Regions from separate parts of the Wenzhouxiangella sp. AB-CW3 genome, predicted to be linked through region 1. Evidence: predicted binding sites of a transcription regulator. Region 1 holds the regulator's gene; the other holds the start of a gene.
The links. Region 1 encodes FliA, which starts transcription of late flagellar genes. Its sites were predicted from a motif close to GCTAAAGTTNNNNNNNNNNCNGCCGATA; they were not measured.
Positions count from the first base shown of each region.

Region 2: IC757_RS16930 (methyl-accepting chemotaxis protein) is a predicted target of FliA. The motif match lies at 4,035-4,062, and genes of this name have one in related genera.

Region 1 is NZ_CP061368.1:2,044,490-2,055,471, forward strand. It holds gene motD (flagellar motor protein MotD) at 1-904, opposite strand, end outside; gene IC757_RS08960 (flagellar motor protein) at 914-1,654, opposite strand; gene IC757_RS08965 (chemotaxis protein CheA) at 1,664-3,688, opposite strand; gene IC757_RS08970 (protein phosphatase CheZ) at 3,698-4,447, opposite strand; gene cheY (chemotaxis response regulator CheY) at 4,444-4,836, opposite strand; gene IC757_RS08980 (RNA polymerase sigma factor FliA) at 4,893-5,615, opposite strand; gene IC757_RS08985 (MinD/ParA family protein) at 5,612-6,490, opposite strand; gene flhF (flagellar biosynthesis protein FlhF) at 6,483-7,817, opposite strand; gene flhA (flagellar biosynthesis protein FlhA) at 7,860-9,941, opposite strand; gene flhB (flagellar biosynthesis protein FlhB) at 10,022-10,982, opposite strand, start outside.
Region 2 is NZ_CP061368.1:2,309,499-2,320,480, forward strand. It holds gene IC757_RS10060 (GGDEF domain-containing protein) at 1-1,767, opposite strand, end outside; gene IC757_RS10065 (DUF6436 domain-containing protein) at 1,986-2,603, opposite strand; gene IC757_RS16930 (methyl-accepting chemotaxis protein) at 2,609-3,991, opposite strand; gene IC757_RS10075 (IS701 family transposase) at 4,139-5,506, opposite strand; tRNA gene IC757_RS10080 (tRNA-Thr) at 6,077-6,152, opposite strand; gene ppc (phosphoenolpyruvate carboxylase) at 6,230-8,932, opposite strand; gene IC757_RS10090 (DMT family transporter) at 9,047-9,955, shown strand; gene arfB (alternative ribosome rescue aminoacyl-tRNA hydrolase ArfB) at 9,973-10,398, shown strand; gene IC757_RS10100 (PhzF family phenazine biosynthesis protein) at 10,462-10,982, opposite strand, start outside.

The DNA.
Region 1 (10,982 bases):
CCTCGTGATCTGCCGCCTCGGACTCGGCTTCCGCTTCGGTGCCCCTGCCGGCGAATTCCTCGGGCACTGCGTCACTGGCCAGGATGATGACGACGACCCGGCGATTGCGATTGCGCCCTTCAACCGTTTCGTTGTCGGCCACGGGCCGATACTCGCCCAGACCCAGGGCCGCGAGCCGGTTGGGCTCGATGCCGTGCCGTTGGAACAGCCGCACGACGCTGGTGGCTCGTGACGCCGACAGCTCCCAGTTCGACGGGAAACGCTGGGTGGCGATGGGCACATCGTCAGTATGCCCCTCAACCCGGATGGCATTGGGGAAAGGTGCCAGAATCTCGGCCAGTTGCCGGAGTATCGGCCTGGCCGCTTCGGAAATATCGGCTACACCAGTAGGAAACAGAATATCGGTCATCACTTCGACTTCGAGCCAGAACGGTGTTTCGCGCACCCGAACCTGCTCAAGCTCGATCAGCTCGCCCAGTGCTTCGCGCACTTCATCGGCCATGATCTGCAGCCCGGCCTCCAGCTCGCGGGCACGGACATCCAGGTCGTCGCCGGTGTCCGGAATCAATCCCGCATCTTCCAGCGCTTCACGACCTGGCATGCGTTCCCGGGGCATCTCGGTCTGAACCCGCGGATCCGGCAAGCTGCGCGGCGTGATATCAAGACGCCCCTGGTCGATGGCCGGAGGGCTGGGGTCACCCACCTGTATCGGCTCGACGCTGCGTGGCGGACCACGGAAGGCCGCAGTCAACGACTCGGCCAGCACGCGATACTTGCCCTCGTTGACCGAAGAGACCGCGTACATGACCACGAAGAAAGCCAGCAGCAGGGTGATCAGATCGCCATAGGGAATGGCCCAGGCTTCATGGTTGGCATGTTCTTCCTGTCGCTTCTTGCGTGCCATGGCCAGCCCCTAGTTCAGGAAACCCTGAAGCTTGGTTTCGATATTGCGCGGGTTTTCGCCCTGGGCGATCGAGACGATGCCCTCGACAATCATTTCGCGCACCTTGCTCTGGGTCTGTACCACACCCTTGAGTTTTCCTCCCATCGGCAGGAAAAACAGGTTGGCCGAGGCAATCCCGTAGATGGTGGCAACAAAGGCAACGGCGATGCCTCGGCCGAGGTACTCGGGATCGGCCAGGTTCTGCATCACCGCGATCAGCCCCATGACCGCGCCGATGATTCCCATGGTGGGCGCGTAAATGCCCATGGACTCGAACACCTTGGCCGCAGCCAGGTCCAGTTCCTCGCGGGTGGAGATCTCGACCTCCATGATGTTCTGTATGGCATCGGGCTCACTGCCGTCGACCAGCAGTTGCAGGGCCTTGGCAATGAATGGATCGGACTCCATCTCGACATTGGACTCCAGCCCAAGGAGTCCCTGCTTGCGGGCGACCTGGCTCCACTCGATGATCTTCTCGATGACCGCTTCGCTACCCAGATCAGGTGGGAAGAACACCCAGCGCACGATATTCATGGCCCGCATCATCACGGCCATGGGCGTCTGCAGCAGCGTGGCCGCCACGGTGCCCACGATCACGATGACAAAGGCAGCACCGGACCAAAGTGCGGCAATGCCACTGCCCTTGAGCACCGTGCCGCCGAAAATGGCGATCAGGGCCAGAATGAAACCGATGATGCTGAGAAGGTCCATCGCCAGTTCCTAGCGCAGCCTGCCGACCCGTTTCATCAACCCGTTGACGTCCATGATCAATGCGATATAGCCATCGCCAGTGATGGTGGCTCCGGCAAAGCCGGTCAGACCCTGCAGCAGGGTACCGAGCGGCTTGATGACCACTTCTTCCTGGCCAAGCACATCGTCGGTCACGAAACCGACTGCGTCGCTGCCCACCTGGATCACCACCACATAGCCGCTATTGTCATCCTGACCTTCATCGCCCAACTGCATCAGGCGATCGAGGAAGACCAGCGGCAATGGCTTGTCACGCACCATGACCACGTCACGACCCTCGACCTGGCGCACGGCATCGGGTTCAAGAAAGAATACCTCGACCACGTGAGACAGCGGAAAGGCGTAGCGGCGACGTCCAAGCTGCACCATCAGCGCCGGCAGGATGGCCAGGGTAAGCGGCACACGCACCCGAAAGGTCGTCCCCTGGTCCGGCTCCGACTGAATGTCGATGGTCCCGTTGAGCTCTCCGATACGGGTCTTGACCACATCCATGCCCACGCCACGACCGGAGACTTCCGACACCTCGTCACGCGAAGACAGCCCGGGCAGCAGCATCAGATCGAAACACTCGTGACGTTCCAGCTTGGCGGCCACTTCATTCGACACCAGCCCCTTGGCCACTGCCTTGCGTCGCAGCGCATCAGCATCGATGCCGGCGCCGTCGTCGCGTATGGTAATGACGATGTGATCGCCTTCCTGGGCTGCCGCCAGTTCGACGTGGCCGGCTCGCGGTTTTCCCTTGGCCTCGCGCTCGCCAGGGGACTCGATACCATGATCCATGGCATTGCGGACCAGGTGCACCAGGGGGTCGGCCAGTGCCTCGACCAGGTTCTTGTCCAGGTCAGTGTCCTCGCCCTGCATGGTCAGCTCGATTTCCTTGTTCAGATTGCGAGCCAGGTCTCGGGTCAGACGCGGAAAACGTGAGAACACCTTGCCAATGGGCTGCATGCGGGTCTGCATCACGCCCATCTGCAGATCCGCCGTCACCAGGTCGAGGTTGCCCACGGCATTCTGCAACTCCTCGTTCTTCAGCTGCGCTCCGAGGTTGGTAAGGCGGTTGCGCACCAGCACCAGTTCGCCCACCAGATTCATGACCGTATCAAGGCGCGACACATCGACCCTGACGGTCGATTCGGCCACGGTCGTCGGTGTCTGAACCCGGGGCGCGGCCTTTTGCGCCTCGTTGTTCTGTTCCGGTTGAACAGGATCCGGCGCCGGGGTTTCCTGCTGCCCACTGCCAGCCTGCTGCAGCTCATCGAGCAGGGCCTCGAACTCTGCCTCGGTAATCTCGTCCTCGCTGTCGCTCTCGGTCCGAGACATCTCCGGGGCGGCGGCCTTGTCCTCGACACGAGCGTCTGATTCGGTAGCACTCACTTCTTCGCCCTGCCCCTGCATCTGGTCGAGCAGGGCCTCGAACTCGTCCTCGGTGATCTCGTCGGATTCCTCGTTCTTGCCCGCCACGTCCAGCTCGCTCGACTCACCCGTGCCCGAATCACCTTCCAGTGCTTCGGCCAGCATGTTCTCGAACTCGTCGTCGGTCACATCACCGCCACCCCCCTCGGTGCCGGCGGATTGCGCAGGCGCCTGCTTGGGCCCGGCGCCACCCGTCTGGCGCACGAAACCACGCAACTGATCGAGCAGTGCCGGCGGCGCCGGTTGCGGTTCACTTCCGGCCCGCAGGGCCTCGAGCATGGCGGTGACCACGTCCAGCGCGTGCAGGATGGCATCCATGATGTCGGCATCAAGCTCGCCTTCCTTGCGACGCAGGGCATCAAAGACCTCTTCGGCACAATGACAGCAGTCCACCAGCGGGGCGATATCGAGAAATCCCGCCCCGCCCTTGATGGTGTGAAAAGCTCGAAAAATGCTGTCCAGCAGCTCACGGTCATCAGGCTGGCGCTCCAGCCGAACCAGCTGTTCACCAAGCTGATTGACGATCTCACCGGCCTCATTGAGATAGTCCTCGCGTATGCTGTCATCGACCTGGTAGTTCATGCTTGCCTCCTAGAAGCCGAGACTGGACAGCAGGTCATCGACCTCGTCCTGGTTCTTTAATTCCTCGGCTTTCTTCTTGCGCTTCGGCGCTGACGCTTCAGCCGCCTGCCCGGCTTCGCTGACCTTGTCGGAAACCTGGCCGGACAGCCGGATCATGTCGATCAGGGTGGTTTCCACCTCCTGCACCAGTCGAACCACCTTGCGAATGGTCTGCCCGGACAGGTCCTGGAAATTCTGGGCCAGAAGCACTTCCGAGAGATTGCCGCGAAGCTGGCCGCTATCGGCGCGGGTCTGCTCGAAGAAGGCCTGGGTGGTTCTGATCAGTTCATTGAACTCGGCGGCTGACATTTCACGACGCCTGAATCGACGCCACTGACCATCGAGTGACTCGCAGCTTTCAGCCAGAGACTCGGTCAGGGGCAGGCTCTCCTCGACCAGGTCCATGGTCTTGTGTGCCGACTCCTCGGTCATGGCCACCACCTGGTCGAGTCGGTGACGGGCATCGGGGAACTCTTCCTTGGCCAGGGCCTCGACGCGCGGATCGACCTGAAAGTTGGTCAGCGCCTCATGCAACTGCCGGGTCAACCGTCCGATATCCTGAAACAGGGAGCGTTCACGCAATGCCGTCAGTTCGTCGAGGTTGGCATAGAAAGTGGCCTCGTCGCCGGCACGGGCAGCGCTTGCCAGCGTCTCGATGGTCTCGAGATAGTCCTGTGGCTTGCCCGCCTCGGCTATTCGAACCGAATCTGCGTCATTCATGAGCCTGCCTCCAGACGTTCGAAGACCTTCTCGAGCTTGTCCTTGAGGGTCTCGGCAGTAAACGGCTTGACCACGTAGCCATTGACTCCGGCCTCGGCGGCAGCGACGATCTGGTCGCGCTTGGCCTCGGCGGTCACCATCAACACCGGAATACTCTTGAGGTCATCGTCGGCGCGCATGGTCTTGAGCAGTTCCAGGCCCGTCACGCCGGGCATGTTCCAGTCGGTCACGACGAAATCGATCGGCGTGGACCTCAGCACCTGCAGGGCCGATTTACCATCGTCGGCTTCCTTGATATTGCTGAAGCCCAGCTCCCGGAGCTGATTGCGGATGATGCGACGCATTGTCGAAAAATCATCCACCACCAGTAGCTGCATGTTCTTGTCCAAGTTCGTCTCCTTGCAAAATGGGTTCTGCTATCCGTTCATGCTGCCATGCACGAGCTTCACGAGCGCAGATCGGCCAGATCCGCGCGCAACCTGGCCAGCGACTGGCCATGCAGTTGGCATATGCGCGATTCGCTCACGCCCATGACTTCTCCGATCTCGCGCAGATTCAATTCGTCGCTGTAATACAAACTCATGACCAGCTTCTCTCTGTCCGGCAGTGTCTCGATGGCATGGGCCAGCGCCTTCTCGATATCCTGCGCCTCCAGGCCCTCTTCAGGGCTTTTCTCATCGCCCGGCAGCGGGCTTTCCTCGCTGTCGACCGGCGACAACTCGTCCATGCTGAACATGCGACAGGTCGCCGCTTCGGCCGCAATACGATGGTATTCGTCGAGACCCAGGCCCATCTCCTCGGCAATTTCGGTGTCTCTGACTCGCCGACCCAATCGGGCCTCGAGTTGACGAATGGTTTCCACCATGTCGCGAACCTTGCGGTGTACCGAACGCGGAACCCAGTCGGTTCGCCGCAACTCGTCGAGCATCGCGCCCCTGATCCGGATACCGGCATAGGTTTCGAAACTCGCGCCGCGATCACCGGTGTATTTTCCTGCCGCCTCGATCAGGCCGATCATCCCGGCCTGCATCAGGTCGTTGACCTCCACACTGGCCGGCAGCCGGCCGACCAGGTGGTAGGCTATGCGCCGCACCAGGTGGGCATAGCGCTCGACCAGGTCATCCTGGTCCAGCCTCTGAACCTCGAGGTATTCCCTCGGGCTGTTCATGAGGCCACCCCGCGGGATGACTCGGTACCGACAAGTGCTCGCTCGAAAAAGAACTCCAGATGGCCGCGCGCACCGGTCGGCACATCCCATGTATCGGCATGTTCGGACAGTTTCTTGAATGCCGAAGCAGCCCGGCTGGAGGGAAATGCGGTCATCACCGGCTCCTGCTGCTGCAGGGCCCGGCGCAGGAACTCGTCGTGCGGCACACAGCCGGCATAGTGCAGCGTGAGGTCCAGGTAGCGGTCACTGACGCGCGCGATCTTTCTGTACAGCGCCCGCCCCTCGGCCTCGGAGCGGACCATGTTGGCCACTACGCGGGCACGCTGTACCCCGTAATCGCGTGAAAGCACCTTGATCAGTGCGTAGGCATCGGTAATGGAAGCAGGCTCGTCGCAGACCACCACGAGCACCTCGTGGGCGGCGCGGGCAAACATGGTCACGGAGGTGTTGATACCAGCAGCCGTGTCGACCACCAGCATATCCAGGTCCTCGCCCAGCTCGGAAAAGGCGTGTATCACCCCCCCACACTCGGTCGCCGACAACGACGCCATGTGCTGCACGCCCGATGCCGCCGGAATGATGCGTACGCCCGGCGGCCCCGGCAAAACGATATCCCCGAGCTCACATTCGCCGCTGAGTACATGGGAAAGGTTCTGTCGCGGGTTCAGCCCCAGCAACACATCAATGTTGGCCAGGCCAAGATCTGCATCCAGCAACCAGACCTTTTTGCCGCTCAGCGCCCGGGCAGTTGCCAGGTTAACCGAGACGTTGGTCTTGCCGACTCCGCCCTTTCCGGATGCAACGGCCACCACCTGCACAGGGCGCTGACGGCGGAGATTCCGCAGGCCAGCAGCCTGCCCCCCTTCTTCAAGCATGGGCATGACGAATCTCTCCGAACTGCTGGGCCAGGTAGTCTTCATTCATGGGTTTCCTGCCCGATTCCTTCATCAGCTCAATGGCCCGGCGAACCAGGTTGCGGGTGCTGGCACGCCGCAGGTTCTCCGGCACCTGCTGTCCATCGGCAGTATAAGCCAACGGCAACTTGTGCCGTTCCAGTACCGACAGCAGTCCACCCAGACTGCCGGCCTCGTCGAGCTTGGTGACAATACCTCCCGCCAGGGGCAACTGCCGGAATGCTGCCACCGCCTCTTCCAGCGACTGAATCTGGGCATTGGCAGCCAGCACGAGGTAGGGATTGATCCGCCGTCCCGAGCTGTCGAGCGATTCCAGTACCCGCTCGAAGCGCTGGTCGCGCTGACCAATGCCCGCGGTGTCGACCAATACCAGATCGGCGTGCTCCAGTCGCTGCACCCGTTCGTGCAACTGCTCGGCACTGGTGGCCACGTACACCGGAATATTGAGCATGCGCCCGTAGGTAAACAACTGCTCCTGCGCACCGATACGATAATCATCGGCACTGATCAGGGCCACGTTCTCCGGACCATGACGCTGGGCATGGCGAGCCGCCAGCTTGGCGATGGTGGTAGTCTTGCCCACGCCAGTGGGCCCGACCAGGGCAACCACGCCGCTACCTTTGAGTGGATCCGTGCCCACGGTCTTCAAGCGTCGCGTCAGTTCACCCAGCGATGCGTGCAGTATGCGCATCAGATCGGAGTCTTCCGGCCCCACCCTGGACACCAGGTCCTGGGCCAGATCCGGCGCCAGGCCGATGCGGACCAGATCGCGCAGCGCAGCCGCCCGCGCCGGGCTGCTGCGCGCCAGATCGTTCCAGGCCAGGCTGGAGAGCTGTGACTCCAGCATCTGCCTCAGCGCGGCGATCTCGGCTTTCATGTGTCCGAAAGCGGCTTCGTCGGCATAGCCATTCGCTTCCAGTATCGCCGGCTTCGGGGTGGATCGTGGCACGCGACGCGTTCGCGTCGGGGCGGGTTTGGCCATGGGCCGGACAACGGTATCCGACGCGGTGTCAGTGGAACGAGTGCGCGATACGCCGGCCGCACCCTCCTCGTCAACGTCGGATTCACTATCGCTGCTCGAGGCTGCCTGGCCCTGCGCGTATCCGCCCGTCTCGCCGCGGTCGCTTGCGAAGTCGATCAGGGTTTCGTCATAGTCCACCGCGGCAATGAGTTCCAGGCCATCGGGCAGGGTCCGGGTCGACAGGATGACCGCATCGGGCCCCTGCTCCTCTCGCACCTGCCTGAGGGCCTGCCTCATGTCCGATGCCACATATCGCTTGATCTTCATCGCCGTCTACCTCGTATTTTCCCGGTTGCCGGCATCCCGGCTTCAGCGTGATACCGATCCGACCAGCCGTAGTTCCCGGTCCTCCGGGATTTCGCTGTGGGACAGTACGTGCAGTCCCGACACCGCCTGGCGGGCAAACCGCGCCAGCATGTTGCGGATGGTGGGTGGAACCAGCAGCACTGCCGGTTCACCTCGTGTTTCCTGCTGGCGGGCGCTGGCATGCAATTCCTCGCGCAGCTTTTCGGCCAGGCCCGGTTCCAGCATGCCGGCATCGCCCTTTTGCACCATGTCGTGCAATAGTTGTTCCAGCTCGGGCGCCAGAGTAATGACGGGCAGCTGTCCGTTACCTCCGGCCTCCTGTGTGATCTGTCGTCCCAGTGCAATGCGCACCTCGGTCAGCAGTGCATCCGGGTCCTGGGTGCGGGTGCCATGCTCAAGCAGAGCCTCGCAGATGCTGCGCAGATTGCGCACCGGCACACCTTCGACCAGGAGCTGCTGCAACACCCTCACCACCACAGACAGCGGCAGGGTCTTGGGCGTCAGATCTTCGACCAGTTTCGGCGCACTCTTGGCCAGTACGTCAAGCATCTGCTGGGCTTCCTGGTGGCCAAGCAGTTCATGGGCATGTTTCTTCAGCAAATGGCTCATGTGAGTGGCGACCACGGTGGCCGCGTCGGCAACGGTGTAGCCCATGGTCTGGGCATGTTCACGACTACCTCGCTCGATCCAGACTGCCGGCATGCCGAAAGCCGGGTCGCGCGTCTCGATACCCTGGACACGGCCGCTGGTTCCCCCTGGATCGATGGCCAGGTCACGGTCCGGGTGGACCTCGGCCTCGGCCACCGGCACACCGAATATCGTGATCCGGTAGCGGGTCGGCGCCAGGTCCAGGTTGTCGCGGATGTGCACCGGAGGAATCAGAAAGCCCAGGCTCTGGGAGAGCTTCTTGCGCACACCCTTGATCCGGTTCATCAACTCGCCGCCCTGGCGGCTGTCGACCAGTGGTACCAGACGGTAGCCGACCTCCAGGCCGACCGGATCAACCTGGGTGACATCTTCCCAGCCCAGCTCCTTCGGCTTGTCCTCCTGGCTGGATTGCTCGGCCCGGTCGCTTTCCTGCACGGCCTCGGTCTCCTGTTCGATCTGGCGCTTGTACTGCAGCCAGGCCGCGCCGCCAGCCAGGGTGGCCAGCAGAAGAAACGCCATGCTGGGCATGCCCGGCACCAGCCCCAGCAGGCCGAGAACGCTGGCCGTCAACGCCAGCACCTTGGGCTGACCGAAGACCTGCGAGATCATTTCGCTGCCCATGTCCTGAGACCGCGACATCCGGGTCACGATGATGGCCACCGACGTTGACAGCAGCAGGGCCGGGATCTGTGCCACCAGGCCATCGCCCACCGTCAGCAAGGTGTAAGTCTCGACGGCCGAACCGAACGCCATGCCATGCTGCATGGTGCCGATCAGCAGCCCACCGACCACGTTGATCAGCAAGATGATGATGCCGGCCACGGCATCGCCCCGGACGAACTTGCTGGCACCGTCCATGGAGCCGTAGAAGTCGGTTTCCTGACGGATTTCTTCGCGCCGTTCACGCGCTTCGTACTGATCGATGATGCCGGCGTTGAGGTCGGCGTCGATCGCCATCTGCTTGCCCGGAATCGAATCCAGGGTAAAGCGGGCCGTGACCTCCGAAACCCGCGTCGCGCCCTTGGTGACGACCACGAAGTTGATCACCACCAGAATGGCAAAGACGATCAGGCCGACGGCGTAATTGCCCCCCACGACAAAGTCGCCAAAAGACTCGATCACGCGACCGGCAGCGTCGGTGCCGGTATGACCGTTGAGCAGAATGACCCGGGTCGAGGCGATATTGAGCGCCAGGCGCAGGAGCGTGCCGACCAGCAGGATGGTGGGAAACACGCCCAGATCCAGCGGACGCAGCACGTAGATTACTGCCAGGATGATCACCAGCGACAGGGTGATATTGAAAGTGAACAACAGATCCAGCACCGGTGCCGGCAGCGGCAGCACCACCATGGCCAGCACCATCAACACCAGGATCGGCGCACCGATGCCAATGGCGTTGACGCGCTTCAGCAGTAATGGAAAACTGGTGCTGTTCATGCTCCGGCAGACTCCGCAGAAAGACCTTCAATGCTCAATCTGCAAAATGCGGACCACCCCCCTGGCCTGCCACCATAAAATCAGTCCTCGTTCGCCTCGTCCACATCGGGGTTGGGGGGCTTGAGCCGCTCGCCACGTCGGGCCGGGTTCCGAATCTGGTAGACCCAGGCCATGACCTCCGCGACCGCCACGTACAGCTCTGCGGGAATGGACTGGCCGATTTCGGCGCTGCGGAACAACGCGCGTGCCAGCGGCGGCGCTTCCAGCAGGGGAACCCCGGCCTCCTGTGCGATGCGGCGAATCGCCGCGGCCATGTGATCGGCGCCCTTGGCCACGACCACCGGTGCGGCCATGTTGTCCGAGTCGTACTTCAACGCCACGGCAAAATGGGTCGGGTTGGTGACGACCACGTCGGCCTTTGGCACGGCTTCGGCCATGCGGCGGCTTGAGATTTCCTGTTGCAGGCTGCGCTGCTTGCTCTTGACCTCGGGCTGACCTTCAGTTTCCTTCTGTTCGTCGCGCACTTCCTTGCGGGTCATGCGCAACTGCTTGTTATGGGTGTGCAACTGAAAGGGCACATCAATGGCTGCAATCAGGATCAGCGTGGCGCTGAGGCTGATCAGGGCAAAACCGGCAATGCCCACCGCGGTCGCCATGGCCGGCAGCGTCGGCATGCTGCCCAGCGTCAAAAACCGGTCGGAAGACAGGTAAACCACCAGGATGGCGGCCGAACCCACCAGCAGGAACTTGCCCATGGCCTTGAACAGTTCCATCAGTCCGCGCGGACCGAACACCCGCTTGAGTCCCTTGATCGGATTGAGGCGCTCGGGCTTGGGCACCAGCGCTTTCTGGCTGAAGTTCCAGCCCCCGATCAGCGCCGGCGCCATCAGGGCAACAATCACCAGAATCAGCAGCTTCGGCGCCACCGTCAGCAGACCGTCGGCAATCTGCGCGGCCAGGTACTCGAGTATGAACTGATCATCATACAGCCTGCCACGCTCGACACTGAAACCCCGCTCTAGCACACCCGAGAGCCGTTCG
Region 2 (10,982 bases), 270 kb from region 1:
GGACTGACAGGCGGCCAACCCGATCGACAGCGTCAACGGATAGCGGTTCTCCTGAAACTCGAATCCTGTCTCAGACAAGCGCGCGCGGAGTCGCTCAGCCCAGCACAGGGCTTCCTCGAGACTGGTTTCCGGCAACAGAACCACGAACTCTTCACCGCCAAAGCGCGCGGCATGATCGGTCTCTCGAAGCGTATCGCGCAGAATGTCGGCAAACTGGACCAGGGCAGTATCTCCCCCATGATGCCCCAGCTGATCATTGATCAGCTTGAACTCGTCAAGGTCGCAAACTGCCAGGCAAAATGGCCGACCATAGCGCTCGAAACGGGCACTTTCATACTGCATCCGGCGTTCGCTACTGTGTCGGTTAGGCAGCCCGGTCAGCGTATCGGTATTGGCCTCTTCTCGGGCGCGAGCCAGGCGCTGGCGCAATTGCCCGGCCTCCTGCTCCATCTCCTTCATGCGCTTTTCCATGACCTGAAGACGTTGCTCAGCGGCTTTCCCGGCCTTTTGCTCAAGCTGCTTTCGCCGATCGAGATGGCGGCTGATCCGGCGCAGCCTATCGTGAATGGCTTCACTAAGCTTGCCCAGCTCCGGCCCGCGATCGATGACGTCCCGAATTCTGCCCAGGTCCGAGGCCAGCGCCGCGTCAACTTTCTCGCCAGCCTGAACCCGGCGCTCACGATGCTTGCGTTCATCATTGAAATACGATTCAAGTTCGGACAGTCTGCCGAGCACAAGCTTCAAAAAGTTGCGAAGCGCCTCGCGTTCAGCGACAACTGAAGACTGGTAGTCCGACAGCAGTTCGGCCAGGTCACCCAACCAGTGGCCAATCCCATCGATGTCAGCAAATCGCCCCGACGCCGTATCCACCAGCGCCCGGGCTCGCTCGACCAGAGTCTCGGGCAAGTCCACCGAATCAATCACCTGGCTGGCAAGCCGGGGGGACAGGCTGGGCTTCTTTCGCGATCGCTTAGTTTCAACGGCCTCGTGGGTGCGAGCTGCACCGAAGTCCGCATCGGCTTTTGAAGGGCCGGGAGTCGCCTTCCAGGCCGCTTGCTCGGCTTTCTCAATGGCATCCTCGACCAGCCCGGCCAGTTCCTTGCATACCGGCACAACTGCCTGAACTCCCTCCTGATCCAGACGTTGGCGCATGGCCATCAGACTGGTTTGATCGAGCTGCCCGGCGAGGCGATCAATCAGCCCGCGCACTGCCCTGGGCTCGGATCGAGACTCACGGCCAAAATAGCCGGAGAATCGCGAGAACATCCCTTTCCGCTGAGAAGGCCGCTCAACGCCCGTGATATCGCGCATTCGCGATTCAAGCAGGGCTGCAGTCTTGACCAGCTCATCACGGCTGGCCGTCGGAATTCGCGATCGCAGGGATGCAAGCACACCGTCACCCGGATCATGCGATTTGAGCAACTGCAGCCATTGCAGTAACACCCGGCGAAGCAGACTATCCAGGCCCTCACTGCGCGACGGGAGACGCATTTCCTGATCAGCCTGGCGACGGAGAAAGTGGCGAAGTGCTTCTATTTCGCGGTCGATAGCTTCCGAGTCACCGTTGGAACGAGCCTGACGGCGGATGGACTGAAGATGCTGATTGAGTGTCGAATCACTGCCGAGCCCCGCCATGGCCACGTGGGCCACCGCACGCCGCAGTCGCAACTCAATCTCCCTTGCTTCGCGCCCCTGGGATTCAAGGCTGTCGAGAACCTCCCGGTAACGCTGCTCCCAGTAACGTGCCGATGACGGTTTACCGCTCATATCTTCGGATCGACCCATTTGCGACAGGCGTGAATTCTGACACGGTGCCAGTCCCTCTTAGTGAACGGAGAAGCATCGCCGTTGTTCAACGCAGATGTCAACCCGCAACAGGTTACTCCGACCGTTGCTGACATCAGCAGCATTCGACCTCCACGCTGCTGTCCCGCAAATGCCGTGCAACAAATACCGCAGGTATTTCGTTGCCGGGTTAATGATAATCAAGTCGTCTTCATTGTACTCGGCCATTGACAGAAACAGCCTATGACTGAAAAATTCAGCCATTCGGCAGCCTCCTGCTCCGCCAGAAGCGACTCCAGCGTGGTTTCAACAGGCTCTCGCCCATCACTTGCGCACAACAACCCCACTCCGTACGGGCCCAGATAGACCAGGCGGCTCTCCGCATCCAGCACTGCCGCAGAAGGACTGCTCAGTTCTGGCAAATCCTCGACCACGATAACTTTTCGCGCCAGGGGGAAGTGCTCTTTTGCCGAAGCTTTCCAGGCATATCCCGGAACCACGATCCCGAATTCGATGCCGCGCCCGGAGTAGACCTCCATGACCTCTTTTGCATGAGATTGACTGAAACGAGTGCAGCCACACCCCGGATCCCAGAAATGGAGCAAAAGCCCGACCTCGCTTCGTACAGCCAACGGATCTGAAATCAACCCCGAGATGCTGGAAGCATCAAAAGCAACCAGATCCTCTTCCAGAAAGACTCGCACATCCCTGAACTGATAGAACCAGAAGACCCCAATCATTGCCACCACCCAGCACCCCACCAGGACAGCGGCCAACACTCTCTGACGTGACCGGGCAAGAGAAATCGTCGCTTTCAACTCCTTCACCCGTCAGTATGTGACTTCAGTTCTCGTGCCACGGATTGCATCTCCCGTGCGGTTAGAGCCAGTTTCTCCGCCAACTCCGCACTCCCCCGGGCTGTCTGGTTCAGCTCCCGAGTAGTTGAGTTGATCTGCTGCACTGCCGAGGACTGCTGATGGCTTGCTTCCGTGATCTCGGAGATCAACCGGGTTGTTCGATTGATCGATGGCACCAGGTTTTTGAGAAGCTTGCCCGCTCGCTCCACGGTCTTCACTGAAGCCGAGGACACCTCCCCAATATCGCGTGCCGCCAGCTGGCTCCTTTCTGCCAGCTTTCTGACTTCTGCAGCCACCACGGAGAATCCCTTGCCATGCTCGCCCGCACGAGCGGCCTCGATCGCGGCATTCAGCGCCAGCAAATTCGTCTGGTAGGCAATCTCATCGATGATCTGTATCTTCGTCGATATGCTCTCCATTGCATCGACCGTCTGCGTCAAAGCCTCCTCCCCTTCTGCAGCTTCGCTAGCCACGGACTTCGAAAGCTGTTCGGTTTCCGAAGCACTCTCCGCATTGCTGGAGATGGATGAGCTGATCTCGTTGATGGAATTCCCGATGGTCCCGAAACTCTCTGCTTGCTGGGCCGTCGATGTCGACATCTTCTCGGCGGTGGAGGACAAGTCGGAGTTGAACTCAATAAGCTTGCCAATCGCCAGCTCGACATCCGCCATCAACGAAGCACGCTTTTCTCCCAGCGCCTTGCTCAAGCGTTCGCTCTTCAACATTGCATTTCGCGACAGAATGAAGTCCCCAGCCATCTTGTTTGCGAGGAGAACCGTGGCAACAGTCTGAAATACGACGTATGCAGCATGGACAAACACGATACCCAGACCTGACAGCTCAGCGAACACGAAGACGCCGAAACCCTGCGCCTGGAGAAAGTAAAATGTCAGGTGATGAATGGCCGCCACGAGAGCACCCGTGACCAGAACACGCCAGTCCAGGTAGTAGATCAGAATAGCGAGGAGCACAAAAAAGCCAAAGTGCAACTCGATCATTCCATGACCCTGGTGCACATGGAGTGCGGTGAAAGCCATGAATGCGGCGGCCATGTACAGCCGCGTGATCAAGGCCCCACCCTGAGCTAACGTCAGAAACGCCCCCAGCGCAATGGTCGGAATGGACACCAGCAATGCTTCGGTCCAGGTAGAGTGCCAATCGGCAAGCGCAAGGCTGAGCACCCCGAGAAGGACCAGAATACCCAGCATGATCTGGTCGCCCTTGCGCCAGTAATCGGCAAAAACAACCGAATCCAGCCTGTTCCACTGCATTGCTCGATTCTCCACAAACGTCATCGGCACCCGGGTTACAAGCGATGCGGCGTGCATAACCCACAGTCGATGGCTCATTCCCGCACGGGCGGTTTCCCGGCGTTCCGGCGATCGGCTTTTATAGCGGCTGCGAGAGCAGAGTCTTGAGTTGAACGGGCGGTTGTTATTGGCGGATGGAGTTAAAAAACTACTAATTCTACTTTGTCATGTTCCATTCAATGTAAATCAGTTACTTAGGTCAAGCGGTGTCTTTGGCTCTGCTGCCGGTCCTGACCTTCGTTTGGCTGAGTCTATGGCTGCCTGACGTCTTCGGTGACGTTCTATCATCATTGCTTTTATGTCTTGACGGTCCATCTTGCGTGCAGGCAATGTTTGGCAAAGCATGATCTGAATGTCATAGCAACTCAACAGCGGATAGGTCTCGGAATTGATCATGCGCTCCTGAAGCATGAATTGCTGGGCCATCATGACCAGCGCCATGTGCCGATGCCAGGAAAGCCACTTACGGGCTTGATAATGACTCATGCCCATGTGGCTCTTGGCATCCTGAAAAGCTCGTTCAACCCAAAATCGCTGGGCTTGCATACGACCCAGTGTCGATAGACTGACATCGGCTGGCGCATTGCTCAGGCTGTATTTGATCGTATTGGGTTTACCGATTTCACGGCGGCACAACAAATGCCACTGTTTGGTGGTTGAGGACTTCTTGTCCCAGAGCCAGACCCGAGCACAAAGGAGGTCGACAGTTAATGGTCCCCGTTCACTGTCGCGCAAAGTCGTCCGACTCCATGCGCTGTCCGGCTGATCCGCCACCCACTTTCCGACTTCGACCGACTCTTGATCACTACACAGTCGTCGTCTCGGCCGACCTTTACCGGGCGTGCTGGCTGGAACGTAGGGAGCTGGATCCTTCAGGTAGATATGGCGGTCCTTGCGCACGTCAGCGACAAACGTTTCACCTTTCATATCAAGATCTTGCAATAGCCTGAACGATGAGCCATAGACCGCATCCATGCCCACCCACTCAAACCGAACCCCGTTGACACGCGCCTGCTCCACAATCTCCATTGCCAGGTCAGGCTTGGTCTTGTGGACTCGCTCCCCGTGCGGAATACCGGCCTTGGCACAGCGCTTCGGATCGTTAGTCCAGACCGTGGGTAGATAGAGCCGGGCATCAATCAGACTGACATGTTTGCCCTTGCCCAGCGCACCGAATACGCCGACCTGGCAGTTATCCGTCTTGCCCAGCCGGCCATTCCACTGACGAGCCACACCCACCGAATGCTTGCCCTTCTTAGCAAAACAGGTTTCATCAATGTAGAGCCCAGACCCCTCATCACCACCGACCCAATCATTGGCATCCCGCGCTACCTGATTCATCACCGCACGGTGACTCCACCCCGAGTAACTCAGAAAGTTCTGAAGAACCTGGCTATCGCTGTCAGGAACCACCTCTGCCATGCGTTCCATGTTTCTTTTCGGGGATTGAATCAGTCCGCTGAGGTATTGTTTCGCTTGACGGCTGACATTGTGATTGCCGGACCGGAAACAGCCGTCATAGGTGTCGTAAAACCCGTCATAACGACCCGACATCGGATCGAATAACTGGTCATCACAAATCCCGTTTTTTGAGTTACTGTTTGAATTTCTGGAAGCTCATCCTGTTTGCTCTTCCACTTCGGCCTGATACGGTCCATTGTACATAAACTATTGATTTATTGGAAGATCAACGTGACAAAGCAGAACTAAGGAAGCTGCCACAAATGAATGTAATAGCATTGTTTTTTATGTGCCGGTGGACGGATTGCTGCGCCCGCCTACGGCGGGCTTGCCCTTCGGGCTGAACTGCTATGCAGTTCAGCGAGCTCGCGGCTGCGCCGCTCGGTTCGAACCGAATTGTTTATTGTCGGCGGTTCGAATTGAGCCATCGCCAACGAAGGTGCCACAAGTAGTTGTAAGGGCTTTGTTTTTTTAATGGTGCCGGTGGACGGATTGCTGCGCCCGCCTGTGGCGGGCTTGCCCTTCGGGCTGAACTGCTATGCAGTTCAGCGAGCTCGCGGCTGCGCCGCTCGGTTCGAACCGAATTGTTTATTGTCGGCGGTTCGAATTGAGCCATCGCCAACGAAGGTGCCACAAGTAGTTGTAAGGGCTTTGTTTTTTTAATGGTGCCGGTGGACGGATTCGAACCGCCGACCCACGCATTACGAATGCGTTGCTCTACCGACTGAGCTACACCGGCACGGGTGCAAGGTGGTTTTGCGCGAAAGGAGCGGAATTATACCGGTTTCGCGGTCGGGATGTCACCACTTCGCCTCTTCAGCCGGTGTTCTGCAATCCTTGGGCGATGCCGTGAACGCTCTCGATCAGCGCCAGTTCCAGTTTCTCATCCTGTTGATTGCCGGCACGCCAGCGTTGCAGCAGGTCCACCTGGGTGAAACTCATTGGGTCGACATACGGGTTCCTCAGCAGAATCGAGCGCTTGAGGGTTGGATCCTTGTCCAGCAGCTCGTCCTGTTGCTTGATGCGACAGATCAGTTCACGGGTGCGGGCGAACTCCTGCTCGATGGTCGGGAAATAGCGCTCGCCCAGGTCGCCGGCCAGGGCCGCGTAATGACGACCGATGCCGATATCGGCCTTGGCCATGGCCATTTCCGCATCCGAAAGCAGGTTGGAAAAGAACAGCCACTCCCGCACCATTTCCTCTACCGACTCGATGCCAATCTCGTCGATAAGACCTTGCAGCCCGCTGCCAAGACCGAACCAACCCGGCAACCCTTGCCGGGACTGGCCCCAGGCGAATACCCAGGGGATGGCGCGCAGGCCCGAAATACCGGCCTGCTTGGCTCTTGAGCTGGGTCGCGAACCGATGCGTAGCCGCTCGATGACATCGATCGGGGTGGCCAGCCGAAAGTAGTCGCTGAAGTCCTCATCGCCGTAGACCAGGTCGCGGTAGGCAGTACGTGACAGTTTGGCCAGCCTGGCCGCGGCCTTGCGCCACGGACCCGCTTCGCTGTCGGGATCGCTGTCCACGAAACCGGCCTTGATCACGGCACCGGTCGCCTGCTCCAGGTTGCGCACGGCAATGGTACGCAGGCCGTATTTTCGATGGATGACTTCTCCCTGCTCCGTGATACGCAGGCGCCCACCCACCGAGCCGGCCGGAGCGGCCAGCACCGCACTGGGTGTCTTGCCGCCACCACGGCCCACCGTGCCGCCACGACCATGGAAGAAGGTGATCCTGATGCCCTGACTTTCAAACAATGCCAGCAAGCGGCGCTGGGCGTCCTGCAACGACCACCGCGAGGCCACCATGCCACCGTCCTTGTTGGAATCCGAGTAACCCAGCATGACGGTCTGACGATTGTCGCGCGCTTCGAGCAACTCCCGCCAGATCCCGAGTTTGAGCAGGCCGTCCATCACTCCCTCGGCAGCAGCCAGATCATCCACGGTTTCAAACAGTGGAACGATATCGAGATGATCCCGGCCAACACCGGCGGCCCGGGCAACAAACCAGGCCGCCAGGATATCGTCGGCGTTGCGGCTCATGGATATGATCAGGGTCGTGATGGAGCGGGCCCCAAAGGTCTCGTGAGCACGCGCTGCCGCCGCCAGGAGCTTGTAGACTGGGTGACTGGCGCCACTCTTCTCGCCATCGGGAATGGCATCGTCGGCAAGCCGTTCCCCCAGCACCCGGGTGCGTTCGGCAGGTTCGCGATCGGGCCATTGCGCGTCGTCAACCAGCTCCGCCACGGCTTCGTGAAGATCACCGGAATCAATGCGCAGATCCAGCGCAGCCAGATGGAAACCGAATATATCCACCCGCCTGAGCAGCCGTTCAAGCGGAAAAAGACCGGCACGTTGGCCGCGATGTGTCTTGAGACTGTCGACAATCAGTTGCAGGTCCGCGGCGAAGTCACTTGCTGCCGGGTAGGCCATTTCGCCGGAGTCGCGAGTGGCGCGCAACCGTGCCTCGATCAGGCACAACAATACCCGGTAGGGCATCTCGGCATGCCGCGCCGGGATCATCTCGGCGACCCCGGGCAACTGGCTGCGGTACCGCCTGATGCGCTCCAGCACCTCGGAACTGAAACCGACCCGCCCTTCGGTCTGACTCAGCAGTCGATTGAGTCTGCGTATTTCGCGCAGGTAATTGTCGATGACCTGACGTCGCTGCTCGGTGAGCGTTTCCATCACCGTATCGCCCGAAACATTCGGGTTGCCGTCCATGTCGCCGCCGACCCAGGATCCGAATCGCAGCAGCGAAGGCAACTCCCCCGGTCCAGGCGCCACGCCCCAGGCGCGTGTTGCGGCCTCGGCCAGATTCTCGTGCAGCACGGGGGCAACCCGATACAGCACGTTGGCCAGGTAGTAGTGCGCATGCTCGGCCTCGTCGGCCACACTGGGACGATTGCGCGACTGCTCCGCGGTCTGCCAGGCAATGGTCTGCTCCATGCGCACCCGGTCGATCAGTCGACGAGACGCGTTTGCCGAGAGTCCTGGATCGAGGCGCTGGACCAGGTAGCGCGCCATTCGCTGTTCCTTCTCCAGTATCGAGCGTCGCGTCGCTTCTGTCGGGTGCGCGGTAAAAACCGGCTCCACGCACAGCGATTCCAGCATCCGACGAACCGATTCCCAGTCCCTGCCCTCGTTGGCCAGCGACTCGAACACGTCTGCCAGAGAATCGGGCTGAACCCCTTCCCCGGCGGCCATGTACTCACGCCGACGCCGGATGCGGTGAACCTGTTCAGCCAAATTCACCATTCGAAACCAGGCGGCGAATGCGCGCGTGAATGCCCCGGCCTCTTCGGCATCCTCCATTCTGCACTGCGCCAGAATCTCGCTGCCATCATCCTCGCCCAGACGTCGGGCAATGGCGGCCGAACGGGCCGTTTCAACACGCTGAAACAACGTATCGCCACACTGCTCCTGAAGCAGCTCGCCAATCATCGCGCCAAGCAGGCTGACGTCATCTCTAAGGGCCTGGTGTTCGGTCGGAAAGTCGATCTGGTCTCTACGCATGCAGTCTCGTCATTTGGCTGGACAAGCCTGAATTATGCATCACCCATCCGGTAAACTTCGCGCTTTCGGACAGATTGCCGCTCGTCGACCCGCATTCCGGATACCAGTCGAACCATGACCAGCCTGAACAGCACCAAATCAACCAGCGAACTTCGCGTCATGGCCGAGCTGACCCTGCTGGGTGCCATCTGGGGAGGCTCTTTTCTGCTGATGCGCGTGGCGGCTCCGGAGTTCGGCCCCCTGGCGCTGGTCGAGTTGCGGCTGGCGTTTGGTGCTCTGGTATTGCTGCCCTTTGTCTACCGCGCCCGCCGCCAGCTCGAGGGGCGCTGGGTCACCCTGTTTCTGATCGGCATCATCAACTCCGCCGTCCCATTTCTGCTTTTTGCCTGGGCCACCGCCGTGGCACCGGCTGCCATCGCCGCAATTGCCAACAGCATGACGGCCTTGTTCGCAGCACTGATCGCCGGGTGGATGTTCGGCGAAAGGCTGGGGCCTCGCCGCTGTATCGGCCTGCTGGCCGGAATGGCCGGGGTGATCGTGATGGCCGGCATACCCATGGCCGGCGTTCCGGTTGGATGGGCTGCACTTGCCGCCACTGCCGCAGCGCTGTGCTACGGTTTTTCCGGCAATCTGGTTCGCCGCTACCTGGGCGGATTACCGCCAGTGGCACTGGGAGGCGCCACCCTGGCCTGCAGTGCCCTGCTGGTGCTGCCGCTGGCCCTCCTCTATTGGCCCGAACATGATATCTCCCCTGCCGCCTGGGGTAGCGCCATCATGCTGGGAGTGTTGTGCACTGGCATAGCCTATGCCTTCCTGTTTCGCCTGCTTGATCGCATCGGCGCGGCTCGAACCGCAACCGTGACTTACCTGGTGCCGCTGTTCGGCGTGGCGTGGGCATGGATCATCCTGGGCGAACCGTTGACAACCGGCACTCTGATTGCCGGCATCCTGATTCTTGGCGGGGTTGCGCTGGGCCAGTCCCGCCAACCCGCACCGGCAGCGCTCAAGCAACCCCGGGCCTGATAGCCGGCAGCCTGACCATGGATCGAAAGACTTCACATCGCTATCTGCCGCCCGAGCACGAACTGGAAGAGCGTTTCATATTGACTGGCGGACCGGGCGGGCAACACGTCAACCGCACCGAGACCGGCGTGCAGTTGCGCTACGACGTAAACGCATCGACGTTCGCCACCGCACCGGTCAAGCGCCGCCTGCTCAAGCTGGCTGGCCAGCGCGCCGATTCTGCCGGCGTGATCACCATCGAGGCCAAGACGCACAGAAGCCAGCACCGCAACCGAGAAGATGCCCGCCAACGCCTGGCCGCACTGATAGAGCGAGCCCACCAGAAACCCAAGAAACGCATCAAGACGAAGCCGACCCGCTCGGCGAAGAAAAAACGCCTGAAACAAAAGCGCCACCGCGGCCGCATAAAGCAGGCCCGTGGAAAACCAGGGATGGATGAGTAATTGGTCGTACGTCGACCGATTATCCTTTCCCTCTCCCGTCTCCCGTCTTCCACCTTTTACCTTTTACCTTTTACCTCTCACCTCTAATCCATCCACCCATATCTCCCCACGCATATAATCCACCGCCTGCCCGACGAGTATCACCCGGTCGTCGACCAGCCGGCAGCGCACCGTGCCACCACGCGCGGACAACTGCCGCGCGACCAGTTCCTTCCGACCCAGACGCTGCCCCCAGTAAGGCGCCGACTTGCAGTGTGCCGACCCGGTCACCGGGTCTTCATTGACATCCAGTTTGGGATAGAAGCAACGACTGACAAAATCCCACTCCCTGCCCGGGGCGGTAGCAATGACGCCGCGCCGGTCAAGCCGTTTCAGGGCGGCGAAATCGGGCTCCAGCATGCGCACCTGCTCTTCAGACTCGAAAACGGCGAGGTAATCGGGTGCGGCCAGCAACTGCTGTGGCCTGCATCTCAGCGCTTCGGCCAGCGCGGGCAGAACATCGACCGGCTCGGCCGGTAACGCCGGAAAGTCCATCGCCAGACCATCGTCGCAACGCCGTACCCGCAACTCGCCGCTGCGCGTAT